Regions from separate parts of the Nocardioides seonyuensis genome, predicted to be linked through region 1. Evidence: predicted binding sites of a transcription regulator. Region 1 holds the regulator's gene; each other region holds the start of a gene.
What was found. Region 1 encodes LexA, which represses DNA repair genes until DNA is damaged. Its sites were predicted from a motif close to TCGAACANNTGTTCGA; they were not measured.
Positions count from the first base shown of each region.

Region 2: EXE58_RS08970 (HNH endonuclease signature motif containing protein) is a predicted target of LexA. The motif match lies at 2,584-2,599, and genes of this name have one in related genera.
Region 3: EXE58_RS15430 (HNH endonuclease signature motif containing protein) is a predicted target of LexA. The motif match lies at 2,487-2,502, and genes of this name have one in related genera.
Region 4: EXE58_RS03140 (HNH endonuclease signature motif containing protein) is a predicted target of LexA. The motif match lies at 1,888-1,903, and genes of this name have one in related genera.

Region 1 is NZ_CP038436.1:2,403,450-2,407,624, forward strand. Features, by position in the region: gene secD (protein translocase subunit SecD) at 1-3, shown strand, start outside; gene EXE58_RS11695 (ATP-dependent DNA helicase) at 173-2,167, shown strand; gene lexA (transcriptional repressor LexA) at 2,168-2,911, opposite strand; gene EXE58_RS11705 (vWA domain-containing protein) at 3,046-4,175, shown strand, end outside.
Region 2 is NZ_CP038436.1:1,827,544-1,831,718, forward strand. Features, by position in the region: gene EXE58_RS08955 (phospholipase D-like domain-containing protein) at 1-338, opposite strand, end outside; gene EXE58_RS08960 (hypothetical protein) at 470-1,453, shown strand; gene EXE58_RS20020 (resuscitation-promoting factor) at 1,474-2,292, opposite strand; gene EXE58_RS08970 (HNH endonuclease signature motif containing protein) at 2,631-3,965, shown strand.
Region 3 is NZ_CP038436.1:3,175,330-3,179,504, forward strand. Features, by position in the region: gene EXE58_RS15415 (hypothetical protein) at 1-299, shown strand, start outside; gene EXE58_RS15420 (limonene-1,2-epoxide hydrolase family protein) at 346-768, opposite strand; gene EXE58_RS15425 (hypothetical protein) at 892-1,113, shown strand; gene EXE58_RS15430 (HNH endonuclease signature motif containing protein) at 1,121-2,455, opposite strand; gene EXE58_RS15435 (hypothetical protein) at 2,569-2,925, shown strand; gene EXE58_RS15440 (carboxymuconolactone decarboxylase family protein) at 2,946-3,536, opposite strand; gene EXE58_RS15445 (MerR family transcriptional regulator) at 3,602-4,175, opposite strand, start outside.
Region 4 is NZ_CP038436.1:630,586-634,760, forward strand. Features, by position in the region: gene EXE58_RS03125 (hypothetical protein) at 1-408, shown strand, start outside; gene EXE58_RS03130 (FUSC family protein) at 442-1,518, shown strand; gene EXE58_RS03135 (hypothetical protein) at 1,546-1,797, opposite strand; gene EXE58_RS03140 (HNH endonuclease signature motif containing protein) at 1,935-3,269, shown strand; gene EXE58_RS20255 (hypothetical protein) at 3,408-3,533, shown strand; gene EXE58_RS03145 (glutamine amidotransferase) at 3,536-4,175, shown strand, end outside.

The sequences.
Region 1 (4,175 bases):
TGACCGGCGAGTCGGCGCGAACACCCGCCGAGTCGGCGCAAACCTCCCGCCGAATCGGCGCAAACCTCCCGCCGAGTCGGCGTCAACCGATCGTCGAGTCGGCGTGAGCCAGCGCGGAGGTCCCGCTGTGGATGGCGTACGACGCTCTGTCGGCGCCGGCCCGTAAGGTTCTCTGGTGCCTGAAAGCGTTCTTGCGTCCTCGACCGTCGCCGAGGTGTTGACCGCCGCGGTGGCGGCGTTGGGCGGCCAGCAGCGCGACGGGCAGGTGCGGATGGCCGAGGAGGTCGCCGCGGCGATGGAGTCCCACCGCCACCTGCTGGTGCAGGCCGGGACGGGCACCGGCAAGTCGCTGGGCTACCTCGTGCCCGCGCTGCTCCACGACAAGCGGGTCGTGGTGGCCACGGCGACCCTCGCCCTGCAGCACCAGCTCGTCGAGCGCGACATCCCGCGCCTGGTCGAGGCGGTCAAGGGCGTCGACGGCGTCGACACCTCCCACGCCGTGCTGAAGGGCCGCTCCAACTACGCCTGCCTCCACCGCATCCGCAACGGCGTGCCCGACGACCAGGGCACGCTGGTCGACGTACCGATGGGATCGATGGCCGAGAAGGTCCTCGAGCTGCGCGCCTGGGCGGAGGAGGAGTCCGAGGCCAAGGGCACGGGCGAGCGCGACAACGCTCCACGCCACACCGACCGCGAGTGGCGCCAGGTGAGCGTCAACCACCGCGAGTGCCTGGGCGCGGCCAAGTGCCCGTTCGGCCAGGAGTGCTTCGCCGAGCTCGCGCGCGAGAAGGCCCACCGCTCCCACCTGATCGTCACCAACCACTCCCTCCTCGCGATCGACGCGATCGAGGAGGTGCCGATGATCCCCGACTACGACACGGTGGTCATCGACGAGGCCCACGAGCTCACCGCCCGGGTGACCCAGGCGGCGACCGACGAGCTCGCGGTGGCCGACGTGGAGCGTGCGGCCAAGCGTGCCAATCGCTGGCTGGCAGACGTCGACGGCGACCCGATCGGCGACCTCGAGAGTGCCGCCGACGACCTCTCCGACGCCATCATCGCGACGTCACCGGGGCGGATCGACCTGGTCCCCGAACAGCTCGGTGAGGCCCTGGCGCGGGTGCGCGACGCCGCCCGCGGGTGCATCTCCGCCTTCCCCAAGGAGGGCGGCGAGGGCGATGCCGACGCCGGCCGCACCCAGGCGCGTGGGCTCCTGCAGGAGGTCTTCGTCAACGCCGAGCGGATGGCGAGCGGGTCGGCGGCCGACGTGCTCTGGCTCAACGAGGCCCGCGACCGGATCCCCGCTCGTCTCCACGTCGCGCCCCTCCAGGTGTGGGGGCCGATGCGAGACAAGCTCCTCACCGACAAGACGGTGGTGTTCACCTCGGCGACGTTGATGCTCGGGGGTGACTTCGGAGCGGTGGCGACCTCGCTCGGCCTCAAGCCGGCCGAGCGCGTGCTCGACGGCGGCTCCGACCCCGAGGGGGATGGTGTGCTGCCCTGGCGCGGCATCGACGTGGGCTCGCCGTTCGACTACGGCCAGCAGGCCATCCTCTACGTCGCCCGCCACCTGCCGCCGCCGGGCCGCGACGGCCTGGGTGCCGCCCAGCTCGACGAGATCTGCGAGCTCGTCGACGCAGCCGAGGGCCGCACGCTCGGGTTGTTCTCCTCGCGCCGTGCCGCCGAGGCAGCTGCCGAGGTCGTACGCACCCGCCTGCCCCACCTCACGACGCTCGCCCAGGGCGACGCCCAGCTGCCCGAGCTGGCCAAGCAGTTCGTCGAGGATCCCCACACGTGCCTGTTCGGCACGCTGTCGCTGTGGCAGGGCCTCGACGTGCCGGGCGAGACATGCCAGCAGGTGATCATCGACCGCATCCCGTTCCCGCGGCCTGACGACCCGCTGATGTCCGCGCGCGCCAAGGCCGCCGACGCGATGGGCCGCAACGGCTTCATGGAGGTCTCGGCGACCCACGCGGCCCTGCTGCTCGCGCAGGGCGCCGGACGCCTCATCCGCACCACCACCGACCGCGGGGTCGTCTCGGTCCTGGACCCGCGGCTGGCGACCGCGAGGTACGGCGGATTCCTCAAGGCGTCGCTGCCACCCATGTGGACCACGACCGACCCGGCGCTGGTGCGCAAGGCGCTCGCCCGGCTGGCCGCGGGCTGATCAGAGGCTGCGCAGCACCGCCGTCACGACGCCGAGGATCGTGGCGTTGTCACCGGGGATCGGGTCGTAGGCGGCGTTGTGGGGGAGCAGCCACACGTGGCCGTCCTTGCGCTGGAAGGTCTTGACCGTCGCCTCGCCGTCGATCATCGCGGCGACGATCTGGCCGTTGGTCGCGGTCTGCTCCTGGCGGATCACCACGTAGTCGCCGTTGCAGATCGCCGCGTCGATCATCGAGTCACCGGAGACCTCGAGGAGGAAGAGCGTGCCGTCGCCGACGAGCTGCTTGGGAAGCGGGAAGACGTCGGTGACCTGCTCCTCGGCGAGGATCGGGCCGCCGGCGGCGATGCGGCCGACGAGCGGGATGTTGAGCGCGGTGGGGGCGAGGTCGCCGATGCCGGTCTCGTCGACCGAGGACTCCTCGGCCGAACCCATGGCCTTGCGCGCTGCCATCACCTCGGGCAGGAACACCTCGAGGGCGCGCGGACGGTTGGGATCGCGCTTGAGGAAGCCCTTGCCCTCGAGGACGCGCAGCTGGTGGGCGACGCTGGAGGAGGACGTCAGGCCCACGGCCTGCCCGATCTCGCGCATGCTCGGCGGGTAGCCGCGCTGCTCGATGGCGTCCTTGATGGTGGCGAGCACGCGCTGCTGGCGAGGCGTCAGGCCGGTGGCGTCTGGCGGTCCGTCGGGCATGGCCACGACCTTCGCGTCGGGGCCCTGGGAGCCCGGTGCGTCCTTCTTCGCCATGGTGGCGCCTCCTGCTGATCGAGTGTGTCCCCACCGTAGCCATCGCCGGGCCGTTGATCAAACATCTGTTCGAAGCGTGTTGCCCAGGATGCCCTCGTGTTTGACCGGCCCTTCTTGGGGGGAGGGTGCCACCCGTGACTCGACGACTTCCCGCTCTCACCTCGACCCTCGCCGTGGCCTCGACCATCTTCGTGACGGCCCTCGGCTTCTCCTCGTCGCCGGCGGCCGGCGCTGCGCCCGCGCTGGCCGAGGAGGCGAGCGGGCAGCTGCTCGTCATCCTCGACGTCTCCGGATCGATGGAGCGCAAGGACGCCTCCGGCACGACGCTGATGGCCGGCGCCCGCGAGGCGGTGCGCGACTTCGTGGGCTCGGTGCCGGGTGAGGTCGAGGTCGGTCTGCGGCTCTACGGCAGCGAGTACGCCGGCGACGCCAAGGCGCCGGGCTGCCGTGACACCGAGCTCGCCGTACCCATCGCCCCAGCGTCGGAGTCGGGTGATGAGATCGTCGCCGCGGTCGAGCAGGCGAGGCCGACCGGCTTCACCCCGATCGGGCACTCCCTGACCCAGGCGGCCGACGACTTCTCCGCCGAGGGCGAGCGCTCGATCGTGCTGGTCAGCGACGGCGAGGACACTTGCGGCGACCCGACTCCGTGCAAGGCCGCCAAGCAGCTGGCCCGCGACGGCATCGAGGTCCGCGTCGACACCGTGGGCCTGTTCCTCCAGGACAACGCCGCCGCCCGCAAGCAGCTCGAGTGCATCGCCGACGCGACCGGTGGCACCTACGTCCCTGCCGACGACACCGCAGCGCTCACCGAGCAGCTCAGCGCAGTCTCGAGCCGGGCGATCTCGCGATTCCAGGCAGCGGGTGAGGAGGTCGACGGCGGCCCCTCGCAGGTCCAGGCGACTCCGGTCGAGCCCGGGACGACGTACGTCGACGACATCGTCAACGGCGAGGCGCGGTGGTACTCCATCGACCTCGAGGTCGGGCAGAGCATCGCGGTCACCGCCACCGACGACGGCACCGCGGAGTACGGCTGCTGCCTGGCCTACGAGCTGAACAAGCCCGACGGCAGCCGGCTGGACCGGTGGGGCCACTACAGCGAGGGCACCGCCACGACAGCCCTCGTCGACTCGCCGCTCGAGGACGGCGTGTCCGAGGCCGGCACCTACTTCTTCGCCGCGATCCTCGACGACACGACCTCCGACGAGGAGTACGGCGCCGTGGAGTACCAGTTCACCGTCGAGGTCACCGACGTCGCGATGCC
Region 2 (4,175 bases), 580 kb from region 1:
GGCATCCGGTCGAAGGAGTAGACCGCGATCCGGATCGTGGAGCGCCTGGGTGCGTGGTTGATCGTCTTGATCAGCTTCCGCTCGATCCGGAAGTGCCCCTTCTTGAGGTGCGGGTCGTTGAAGACCGGGCCCCTGGGGGCCCGCCACTTCCGCCTGCGCGGCTTGTCGAGCCGCAGGGCGGCGGGCTGGGCGAGGGGCTGGGCCATGGGCCGGGCGGCGACCTGCGCGGGGGACGCCGTACCGATGCCGGCGCCGCTCGCGGATGCCGCGGGCAGCACGCCCAGTCCGAGGGTGAGCGCCATCCACAGCGCCAGTGCCAGGGTCGATGACCTCGTCACGAGAACAGTCCTCCAGGGTTGCGTCCGACAGAGCATAGGCAGATGGGGTGGGTCGACGGAGGACAAAGGTCCCCACAAGGTCCGGACCTTCGCCGCTCACGCGGACGCCGGCGCTCGTCAAGGCTGAGGGCATGCCCCTCGCTCTCCCTGCGCTCACCGTTGCCCTGCCCACCCACGAGCGCTGGTTCGTGGAGTCGCAGGCGGCCGGTGACTGGTCCTTCTTCTTCTCGCCGCTGCCGCTCGTGCTCACCGCGGCGGTCGTCGCCGTCACGATCGCGTGGCGCCTGGTGGCGCTGCGGGTCGATCGGCCGGAGCTGCCGTTCCTGAAGCGGCTGGGCGGCCTGGTGCCCTGGATCCCGCGCCTGCTGGGCATCCACCTCGGCGTCGCGCTGCTGGCGCTGGCCGCGACGGGTGCGTTCATCACGCCGTCGATCGACCACCTCGAGGGCGTCGGCGGCAACGCGCTGCTGCTCGTGGAGGCGGCGCTCGGCATCTGGCTGATCACCGGCTGGCAGCTCCGCACGGCCGCCGCGCTCGTCCTCATGCTGGCCCCGGCCCTCGCGCTGGTCGCCGGCTGGACGGCGCTGGGGGAGAGCGCCAACCTCGCCGCGGTCGCGGCCTTCCTGGTCGTCGTACCGCCCGGGCCGGACGCCCACGGCGAGGCGCACCCGTCGCGGGCCGAGCTGCAGTGGGCGCTGCTGTGGCTGCGCCTGGGCGTGGGCACGGCCCTCATCGTGCTGGCCTTCTCGGAGAAGCTGACCAACCCGGGCATGGCGATCGACACGCTCGAGCGCTACCCGGCGCTGGACGTCTTCGCGCTCGTCGGCATCAATGTCTCGCCCGAGGCGTTCGTGGCGATCGCCGGCGCGACCGAGCTGCTCTTCGGCCTGCTGGTGATCTCCGGGGCGTTCCCGCAGGTCGCCGTGCTCGTCGCGATGGTGCCGTTCAACGCCACGCTGCTGCTCTTCGGGCAGACCGAGATGGTCGGCCACCTGCCGGTGTACGGCGTCTTCCTGGCGCTGCTGGTCTACGGGTCGAACGCCGAGACCGCCGGCGCGGTGCGCTGGCTGCCGTCCCGGGTCGCTCACCGCGCCGTGCCTGCTGTCGCTGCCTGACCGCGCGGTCGCTGCTCGGCTCAGAGCAGGCGGCCGCAGTGTGGCCACGGGGAGCGTCCGCGCGACTTGTAGAGCAGCTTGGCGCGGTAGGTCTGCTCGCCGGCGGAGGCGTGGGTGGGGAGGCCGGAGCCGCCCACGCTGTTCCACGTGCCGACGTTGAACTGGTAGAGCCCGTAGTAGCCGGCCGGGTTGACGGCCTTGGGGTTGCCGCCGGACTCGCAGTTGGCGAGAGCGCCCCAGTTGAGGCCGTCGGTGCCGGGGACGGTGAAGGGCTTGCGGCCGACGAGCACGCGGCGCGGGCGCGGGTCCTTGACCAGCTTGCGCTTGACCACCTTGTACTTCACGGGCTCGCCGTTGTGGAACGTGCGGAGCGCGACGACCTTGCGGACGCCGGGCTTGCCCTGCTGCACGACCTTGCGCTTGCCGGGCTTGAGCTGGGTCGTGGGGACCTCGACGACGCGCGGCTGGACCCGCTTGCGCTTGGTCGCCCGCTCCTTGTCGACAGCGACCAGGCGTACGACGTCGCCGTGGCGCAGCCGCTTCCGGTCGCCCTTGACCTTGCGTCCGTCGCGCTTGACCCGGACCAGGTCGTTGCCGTCGACGGCGATGGCGTGGGTCTTGAGCAGCTTGGTGGGCCAGGTGCGGGCCGCGGTCGCGACGTCGACGGGCGCCTGGTCGGCGACCTTGATGCGTACGACGACCGGGTCGCCGGTCGGCTCCGCGGCGGCAGCGCTGCCGGGCACGAGAGTCAGCGCGAGAGCGGCGGTGGCGGTGCTGGCGGCGAGTGCGCGCAGGCGAGTGGACCGGTTGGACTGGGCAGGTGTGGTGGTGGCACGCACGTGCTTCGGACCTCACATGTTGGGCGCCTCCTGGGGCGCTCGGACGCGACACCGTCGAGTCAGGCGTCGAGGCCACTGCGCGCCTTACGCCTCGCGATGGGGGGCGCCTCGTTCGGGACGAGGGGCACTGCTTGCGGCTCGACTACGAGAACATGATCGCGAGGGCATGTCGAATCGTGGGCGCGCGTGGTTGTGCTCTCAGGCGGGTGATTGTGAGCGGGTTCACGCGGTTGGGCGGTCGTGTGGAGAGAGCGTTCCGACCGGGTCCAGTGTCGGTGGCTCGCACTAAAATCGAACACGTCTTCGAACGATGAGCCGATCATGGAAGGACCCTCCGAGTGAGCATCTCCGCCAGTGACCCGCAGCACGGGTGGCGTGCGCCGGGCACCGACCCGGTCGCGTCGCCGCACGTGGCTGGGGTGTTGGCGCGGGTTGGCGAGGCGCTGGACGAGCTCGGCGCGCTGTCGCTGGGCGCGTTGTCTGATCCGGACGTGACGCGGGTGTTGGAGGCGGCGACCTCGGTTGTTGGTCGGGTGACCGCGCAGGCGTGCCGGGTCGGTGTCGAGGCGGACCGGCGTCGGCTGGGGGATGAGATCGGGGCACGGCACACGCATCAGTGGTGGGCGCGTCGGACCCGGTTGACGCGTGGTGAAGCCGCCCGGCTCGTGCGTCTGGGCAAGAGCCTGGAAGAAGACCTGCACGCGCCGGTGGGTGCCGCGCTAGCTGCTGGTTCGTTGCGGGTCGACCAGGCGCAGGTGATCGTGGCTGCGGTGGAAGCGATCCCGGATGAGGTCGAGACGCTCGACGGGCAGGTCCGCCACATCGACGGCGACATCCGCGCCCAGGCGCGTGACCACCTGCTGGAGGTCGCGGCCGACCACGACGCGAAGGTGCTGCGGCGGGTCGGCAAGCGCATCCTTGATGTCGTCGCGCCCGAGGTGGGTGAGGCTCTGGAGCAGCAGCTCCTCGAGCGCGAGGCGCAGAGCGCCGCCGCGACGGCGTTCCTCAAGCTCCATGACGACGGGCACGGCAAGACCTGGGGCCGGTTCGCCCTCCCCGCCCACCAGGGCGCCGCACTGCGCTTGGCGTTGCATGCGATCGCCAACCCCGCCCGCCACGACCACGACGACCTGAAGGACTCCAAGACCGGTGAATGGCGCCCGACTCCACAGCGACTCGGGCAGGCGTTCGGCGAGTTCATCGAGCGCTACCCGACCGACCAACTCCCCCAGACCGCCGGCGTCAACGCCACCGTCGTGATCACCCTCGACCTCAAGGCTCTCCACACCGGCCTGGGTGTCGCCACGTTGGGCAACGGCGACCGGATCAGCGCCTCCACCGCCCGACGGCTGGCCTGTGAGGCCGGGATCATCCCCCTCGTCCTGGGCGGCAAGTCCATGCCGCTGGACGTCGGCCGTTCCAAGAGGTTCCACACCCGCTACCAGCGCATCGCCCTGACCGTCCGGGACAAGGGCTGCACCGCTGAGGGCTGCGACATGCCACCGGATGCCTGCCACGCCCACCACGACCTCGAATGGTCAGCCGACCAGGGACCCACCAACGTCGACACCGGCCGTCTCCTGTGTCCCCACCACCACCGGCGAGCCCACGACCCCCGCTACGAGACCCGCACCGGCCCCGACAACAAGGTCAGCTTCCACAGGCGGACGTAGGCCGAAGGCGGATCTTGACTTCACTTCGCCCAATCGCGGCGGAATGGGCTAGGTCGCGCTGACACCGAATCGTGCAGCAGACCCGTCTGCAACGCAGCCGCGTCTGTGTGTCCAGGTCAACGGGTGGTCCACCCTCCGGCTCTTCAGTCGGCCCGCCGAGTAGGTCTAGAGAGCGTTCAGGGGCTCGCCCGGTCCGTCACCCCGCGGGTC
Region 3 (4,175 bases), 770 kb from region 1:
CGCTGAGGGCGTGGTCCGCGGCCCCGCCCAAGATGCGGCCGGTGCCCATCCAGCCAACCGAGGTCGACGAAGCTGTGTCCCCCGCCTTGGTGTCTACCGACTACTCATCGCAGGACGGTGCAGAGTCGGGGATTGCTGCATCGCCGTCTACACCCTCCGACGAGGTTCAGGACAGCGGTGTGGAACAGGAAGCGGAGATCGAAACGGTCCAGGGAATGCCCTCCACCCCTGAAGCCAGCGAACCACATGATGCTCAGGAGTCGACCGCACGGCTAGTGCCAACGGATCCGGTGCCTTGACGACTGAGGTCGTCGCGCGAAGCCGCGTGCGGTCTGGCGAGTTCGGTCAGGTGGCACCGCTGGGCAGGCGGCGGAAGAAGCCGACCAGGAACTGCCGCATGCTGAACTGGTCGTCCCAGACGGCGATCCGCCCGTCGCGTACGACGAAGGTGCCGCGCACCGGGAAGACGGACCGTAGTGGTCCGATCCCCAGCACGTCGGTGCGATCGGTGAGCACCACGCCGTCGTCCGCCGCGCGGTGGTGGGTCACCACGGAGAAGGACATGCCGGACCTGACCATCGCGTTGAACGCCCGGCGCACGTGGTGGCCGCGCACGGTCGGCAGGCCGGTGTTGCGCCACTCGACGTCGGGTGTCAGGAGGGCCCCGGCGGCCCGGACATCGCTGCGGGCCAGTGCGTCGAGCATGGCATCCACGGTTGCGATGTCCGAGTCGTCGTCGCGGGAGCCGAGGTCTTCTGGTGTGGGCACGTCCGACAGACTCGCATCCCGGCACCGCGCAGGCGAGTGGCGAGAAGCTGGGTCCCGCCAAAATTGAGCACTTTTTCACGCTCTTGACCGACCTGGCTGCTTCTCGAGGGCACCCTGTGTTTCATGACGGGCGTGACGTTCGAGCGGGTCTCGCTGATCGGCGAGCTCACGGGGGCTGCTGATGACTTCGCTGCGCGCGCGGTGATGCAGGAGGCCCGTCGCGACAGTGCGCGGCCCGGCACCGGCGCCCATCACCTGCATGCCCACTCGGCCACCCTGTGGCGCCTCGCTGAGCGCAGCCTGCGGGCTCGCATCCAAGAGCTGGAGTCGGACTCGGTCATGTGAGCCTGGTCTAGGTCCGTCTGTGGAAGCTGACCTTGTTGTCGGGGCCGGTGCGTGTCTCGTAGCGCTTGTCGTGGGCTCGTCGGTGGTGGTGGGGGCACAGCAGGCGCCCGGTGTCGACGTTGGTGGGTCCGTGGTCGGCGGTCCATTCGAGGTCGTGGTGGGCGTGGCAGGCGTCCGGTGGCATGTCGCAGCCTTCGGCGGTGCAGCCCTTGTCGCGTACGGTGAGCGCGATGCGCTGGTACTTGGTGTGGAACCTCTTGGACCGGCCGACATCGAGCGGCATGGACTTCCCACCGAGCACGAGCGGGATGATCCCTGCTTCGCAGGCGAGACGTCGGGCGGTTGAGGCGCTGATCCGGTCGCCGTTGCCCAACGTCGCAACGCCGAGGCCGGTGTGGAGGGCCTTGAGGTCGAGGGTGACCACGACGGTGGCGTTCACGCCCGCGGATTGGGGGAGCTGGTCGGCGGGGTAGCGCTCGATGAACTCGCCGAACGCCTGCCCGAGCCGTTGCGGGGTGGGTCGCCACTCCTCGGTCTTGGCGTCCTTCAGCTCGTCGTGGTCGTGGCGGGCGGGGTTGGCGATCGCGTGCAACGCCAGGCGCAGTGCGGCGCCTTGATGGGTGGGGAGGGCGAAGCGGCCCCAGGTCTTGCCGTGGCCGTCGTCGTGGAGCTTGAGGAAGGCGGTCGCGGCGGCGTTCTGTGTCTCCTTCTCGAGGAGCTGCTGCTCCAACGCTTCACCCACCTCGGGGGCGACGACGTCGAGGATGCGCTTGCCGACCCGGCGCAGCACCTTGGCATCGTGCTCGGCGGCGATCTTCAAGAGGTGGTCACGCGCCTGCGCACGGATGTCGGCGTCGATGTGGCGGACCTGGCCGTCGGGGGTCTCGACCTCGTCGGGGATCGCGTCGACCGCAGCCACGATGACCTGCGCCTGGTCCACCCGCAACGAGCCAGCAGCCAAGGCCTCACCGACCGGCAGATGCAGGTCCTCCTCGAGCCTCTTGCCCAGACGGACCAGCCGTGCGGCCTCGCCGCGGGTCAGCCGCGTCCGTCGCGCCCACCACTGATGGGTGTGCCGTGCCCCGATCTCATCACCCAACCGGCGCCGATCCGCCTCAGCGCTGACCCGGCACGCCTGCGCGGTCACCCGACCAACCGCGGACGTCGCCGCCTCCAGCACCCGCGTCACGTCCGGGTCAGACAGCGCGCCCAGCGGCAGCGAGCCGAGCTCGTCCAGCGCCTCGCCAACCCGCGCCAGCACCCTTGCCACGTGCGGCGAGGCGACCAGCTCGGTGCCCGGCGCACGCCACCCGTGCTGCGGGTCGCTGGCGGAGATGCTCAAGCGGAGGGTCCCTTCAGGATGAATTCACTGTTCGAATGCGTGTTCGATTCTAGTGCGGACTACTGACACCGACAGCGCCGCTGACAGTGCCGCCGCGTTCCTAGACTGAGCCGATGGCTGATCTGGAGAGTGTCGAAGCTCGGATCTGGGAGCTCCTCGAGCCCTACAGGGAAGAGCTCGAGGAAGCGACCATCTACGGCATGCCCTCGCTGCGCTGGCCCGGATCCGGCAGCCACGACTACTTCGCGGCAGTGCAGCGGAGCGCACGCAAGGTGAGCCTCTACGCGATCGCCGTTGACACGTGGCCGGAGACGCTCCAGCCCTCGTCCGCGAGGTTCCAGTCCACACGCACGGGCAAGGCGACCTTCTCCTTCCCGTCCCTGGACGACGAGCTCGCTTCCGAGCTCGAGGAGTTCCTGCGGCGGTTGTACGTGCTCTACCGCGAGCACCACTCGAGCGCGACGACCTAGGTCGCCGGTGCTGCACGCAGTCAGCCGTCTGCGACGGGTCGTCCCACCACCAGGGACTCGAGGACCTCCGGGGCGAACGCCTCCGCGGTCTGCACGTCCAGCTGGGCTCCCAGACCATCCAGGACACGGGTGAAGAAGGACCGTGCGGCGGCGGCGAAGACGATGTCCGCGATGTCGCCGTCGTCCAGTCCGACGGCTCGGAGCGCGTCGACGTCCTCCTGCCGGACGGACGAGGCGTCTCGAGCGACCTGGCCGGCGAACCAGTAGACGGCGCGGTCCTGCTCATCGAGCCCCTGGCCACTGGGGTCCTCCGCGAGCGCGGCCAGTGTCGCCTCGTCGTCACAGACGTCCCGCAGGAACTTCGAGTGGGCGGCGGTGCAGTAGGTCGAGCGGAGCGCCCTGGCTGCGGCGATGGTGGCGATCTCGAAACGACGCCGGTCCACGCCCTCGCGCACGCTGGAGCTGAGCTGGGTCCAGGCCTCCGCCACCTCCGGACGCGTGGAGAAGGCCCCTGCGTAGTTCGGGAGGAACCCCCAGGCCTGCTTCTGCTGTCGGTAGAAGTGCGCGAGTGCTCCGGTGGCGGAGTCCTCGGGGATGGTGGCGATGAACACGCCTCATCCTGTTCCCTCGGACCACCACCTGACCAGTGTCGCGCCCTGCGAGTACCCAGATCGGGTCAGCCGCGGTGATCCTCGCCGAAGCGCTCGTAGCTGTAGTGCTCCTGCGCCAACCGCCGCAGGGAAGCCAGGACCTCGCCGAACGTGACGCGTCCGACCACCATCTCCTCGAGGAGTCCCTGCCGGTCCTTGGCGTCGTCGAGCCGGCCGAGCTCGTAGCGCGCGATCCGGTCGGCCGCCTCCACGTAGGGCACCAGGTCCTCAGGTCCGCCGGGGTGCGTGTCGTGACGGATGACGGTGGCAAGGGTCGCTGCGAGCAGGTCGCGATCAGGGCTGTTGGCGCGGGTGTGGGTCCAGCCCGCCTGGGCGACGATGTCGTCGACGACCAGGCGCGCCATCTCGTGGGCTTCGTCCGGCTCCGGAGGCGTGGGGGAGAGGGCGTCGGAGGCTTCGGCGAAGAGCTCGTGGATCGTCTCCTCGCCGGAGCCTGCCGCGGCGATGAGGCCACGTAGCCGCTCGACAGGCACGTGACCCACCTCGCGGAGGATGCGCAGCAGGCGGAGCTGCCGCACATGCCGGTCGTCGTACTCAGTGAGGCGGGGAGTGATCCGCTCGCCATCGGGGAGCAGGCCT
Region 4 (4,175 bases), 1.8 Mb from region 1:
TTCGCCCCGGGCTCGTCGGGGTACTTCCGGGCCATCCGGGACAGCGGCCTCGTCACGGGTCCCATCGTCACGACTCGGTCCGAGCACGACACCGCCGTCGGCAGGCTCTACCCGCTCGGCGCGAGGGTCGCCGACGACGTGCTGCTGGGCGACGACCTCCCCAAGTTCGGAGGCATCGGCGCCTGGGGGATCCAGGGCACGGCGGGCCACGACACCGTGGTGCTGGCCGCGACGGAGGACTACGGCTTCACCCCGGGCGAGGTCTTCAACATCGAGGCCAGCCGGGTGATCTCCGCGGGCGGTGGTCCGTCCGGGGCGCACAGCGACATCGCCCACGACGAGATCGCCCACCTGATGTGGCAGGCGGTCACCGTCTCTGCGCTGGCATCGCCCGCACCCGACCGGTGAGCCCGACGCACCCTCGGCCGTAGTGTCGGAGGGATGAGGGACAAGGTGATGGACCGGGTCCACGACCCGGTGTGGTGGAACGACCTGATCCAGGTGGCCAAGACGGTGCTGGCAGGCGTCATCGCCTGGGTCATCGCCGCGGTCGTGCTCGACCTGCCGCAACCGTTCCTGGCTCCGTGGTCAGCGCTGCTGGTCGTGCACGCGACGGTCTACCGGACCTTCTCACGCGGTCTCCAGCAGATCGTCGCGACGGTGACCGCGGTGCTGCTCGCCGCCGGCGTCGGCCAGCTGCTCGGCCTGAACACTGCCGCCCTCGCGCTGCTGCTGACCGTGGCGCTGCTCGTCGGTCGGTTCAGGTGGTACGGCGCCGAGGCGCTCACCGTCGCGACCACCTCGATGATCGTGCTCACCACGGGCTACCACGACGACACGCTGCTCATCTCCCGCCTGCTCGACACCGGGATCGGCATCGCCGTGGGCCTGGTCGTGAACCTCCTCGTCTGGCCGCCGCTCCGTCGTCGTACCGCCGAGGCCGCGATGGAGCGGTTGGACGCCGACCTCGGCCAGCTCCTCGTCGACATCTCCGAGGGGATCGTCGAAGGCCGCGCGTCCAAGGACGTCGACGCCTGGGGTGAGCGCGCACGCGACATCCTCGTCGACATCGGCCGCGCCTGGGCCAACGTGCGCCAGGTCGAGGAGAGCGCGCGCCTCAACCCCAGGCGCTCGGCCAGGCTCGTCCGCGAGCCGGACCAGTGGCACGCCACGCTGCGCCGGCTGGAGCAGGCGGTCGCCGAGACACACAGCCTGGTGCGCACGCTCGGGAGCCAGGAGGACCACATGCAGGTCTGGGGCGAGGCCTTCGGCCGGCCATGGACCGAGATGCTCCGCGACGCGGGGCTGGCGGCGAGCTCGGCCGACCCGCGCGCCCACCTGGACGTCCGAGCGCGCCTCGTCGACTTCAACGAGGACCTCCGCACGACCGAGCGCTCCGAGGAGTGGCCGATCTACGGCGCCTTGATCATCAACCTCCGCAACATCATCGACGCGATGGACGTGGTCGCGGAGACCAAGTACGCCGGGCGCGCTCCTCTCCCCACCCAGCCGGACTGAGCGTCGGAGGCGCCGCTGACCCGATGGTCAGCCCTTCTCGGGGTCCTCGGTCCGCTCGACCGGCTCGTCGCCGTAGAGGCCGGCGTCCTTGGCCGACTGCGCCTTGCGGAGCTGACGCACGAGGCTGAAGCCGATCACCACCACGGCCAGGATCAGGAAGACGAACACGGCGGCACCGAGCGGCCCCGCCTTCACCTCGGTGTCGTCGGGGACCCCGTCGGCCAGGGGCAGCGCGCCCAGGTCGATGGAGCCCAGCGTGACGACCAGCAGTTCCAGCATGGGTCCATTCTCTCAGGTCGTCGGGGCTGCGGACACGGCGGTACGACGCGGTGGCCGGGCCGAGTGCGATGTCGGTGGTCCGCACTAGAATCGAACATGGATTCGAAGCATCGCTACATCCTGAAAGGACCCTCCAGGTGAGCATCTCCGCCAGCGACCCGCAGCACGGGTGGCGTGCGCCGGGCACCGAGCTGGTCGCTTCGCCGCACGTGGCTGGGGTGTTGGCGCGGGTGGGCGAGGCGCTGGACGAGCTCGGCTCGCTTTCGCTGGGCGCGCTGTCTGACCCGGACGTGACACGGGTGCTGGAGACGGCCACCTCGGCTGTCGGCCGGGTGACCGCGCAGGCTTGCCGGGTCTCAGCCGAGGCCGACCGGCGCCGCTTGGGTGATGAGATCGGGGCACGCCACACCCATCAGTGGTGGGCACGCCGCACGCGGCTCACCCGCGGCGAGGCCGCACGGCTGGTGCGACTCGGGAAGTCATTCGAGTCCGAGGTGCATGGTCCGGTCGGCGAGGCTCTGGCCGCAGGTGACCTGCGGGTGGACCAGGCGCAGGTGATCGTGGTTGCGGTCGAAGCGATCCCTGACGAGGTCGAGACCCTTGACGGGCAGGTGCGCCACATCGACGCGTCCGTGCGTGCCCAGGCGCGTGACCACCTCTTGAAGATCGCAGCCGACCACGACGCCAAGATGCTGCGCCGGGTCGGCAAGCGCATCCTCGACGTCGTCGCACCCGAGGTGGGTGAGGCGTTGGAGCAGCAGCTCCTCGAGAAGGAGGCGCAGAACGCTGCCGCGACCGCGTTCCTGAAGCTCCACGACGACGGCCACGGCAAGACCTGGGGCCGTTTCGCCCTCCCCACCCACCAGGGCGCCGCACTCAAGCTCGCGTTGCACGCGATCGCCAACCCCGCCCGCCACGACCACGACGACCTGAAGGACTCCAAGACCGGTGAATGGCGTCCGACTCCACAGCGACTCGGGCAGGCGTTCGGCGAGTTCATCGAGCGCTACCCGACCGGCCAGCTCCCCCAATCCGCGGGCGTGAACGCCACCGTCGTGGTCACCCTCGACCTCAAGGCCCTCCACACCGGCCTCGGCGTCGCGACGTTGGGCAACGGCGACCGGATCAGCGCCTCCACCGCCCGACGGCTGGCCTGCGAGGCCGGGATCATCCCGCTGGTGCTGGGCGGAAAGTCGATGCCGCTGGACGTCGGCCGCTCCAAGAGGTTCCACACCAGGTACCAGCGCATCGCACTGACCGTCCGTGACAAGGGCTGCACCGCCGAGGGCTGCGACATGCCACCGGATGCCTGCCACGCGCACCACGACCTCGAATGGTCAGCCGACCAGGGCCCCACCAACGTCGACACCGGGCGCCTGCTCTGCCCCCACCACCACAGACGAGCCCACGACGCCCGCTACGACACCCGGATCAGCCCCGACAACAAGGTGAGCTTCCACAGACGGACGTAGGCCGAACGCGGATTCGGCTTTCACCGCGCCCACTCGGACGGAATGGGGCACGCCCTGCCGCGCCGCACGCGGTCCTTGCTAGGCAGGTACGACGTCACGAAGGTCGCTCGGGTCGCGTCGTGCGGCAGACTCGGCGTCATGACTGCGAAGCCAGCACCACGCGAGGACGAGTGGTGGAACGCGCTGTGCTGGGTAGACGCCAAGCACATGCAGCTCGCGCGCTTCCAGGACGGCATCGACCGCGGCGTCCACGTCGAAGGCTGAGCATGCGTCCCTTCCTCTTTCTCGGCACCCGGGCTGAGGACCTCGTCGCCGAACAGGAGTACGACGCCATGCTCGCGGGGACCGGCCTGCGCCCTGACGAGCTGGTGCGTGTCCGGCTCGAGGCCGGCCCGCTCGGCGACATCGACCTTGACGACTGGTCCGGGGTCATCCTCGGCGGCGGGCCCTTCAACATGTCCGACCCCCAGGAGCTCAAGTCGTCGGTCCAGCGCCGCGTGGAGGCCGAGCTGCACGACCTCGCCGAGCGCGTCGTCGCGACCGACACTCCCTTCCTCGGGGCTTGCTACGGGATCGGCGTGCTCGGCACGCGGGCCGGCGGAGTCGTCGACCGGACGTACGGCGAAGCCATCGGCGCCCTCCCGGTCCGGCTGAGCGCCGACGGTCTGGCGGACCCGCTCTTCGGCGAGCTGCCCGAGGTGTTCAACGCCTACCTCGGGCACAAGGAGGCGGTGTCCCAGCTGCCCGAGGGCGCGGTGCTCCTGGCATCCACCGACACATGCCCGGTCCACGCGTTCCGCCTCGGTCGCAACGTCTACGCGACTCAGTTCCACCCCGAGCTGGACGCCGCCGCCCTGTGCGACAGGGTCGACGCCTACAGCGCCCACGGCTACTACGAGCTCCACG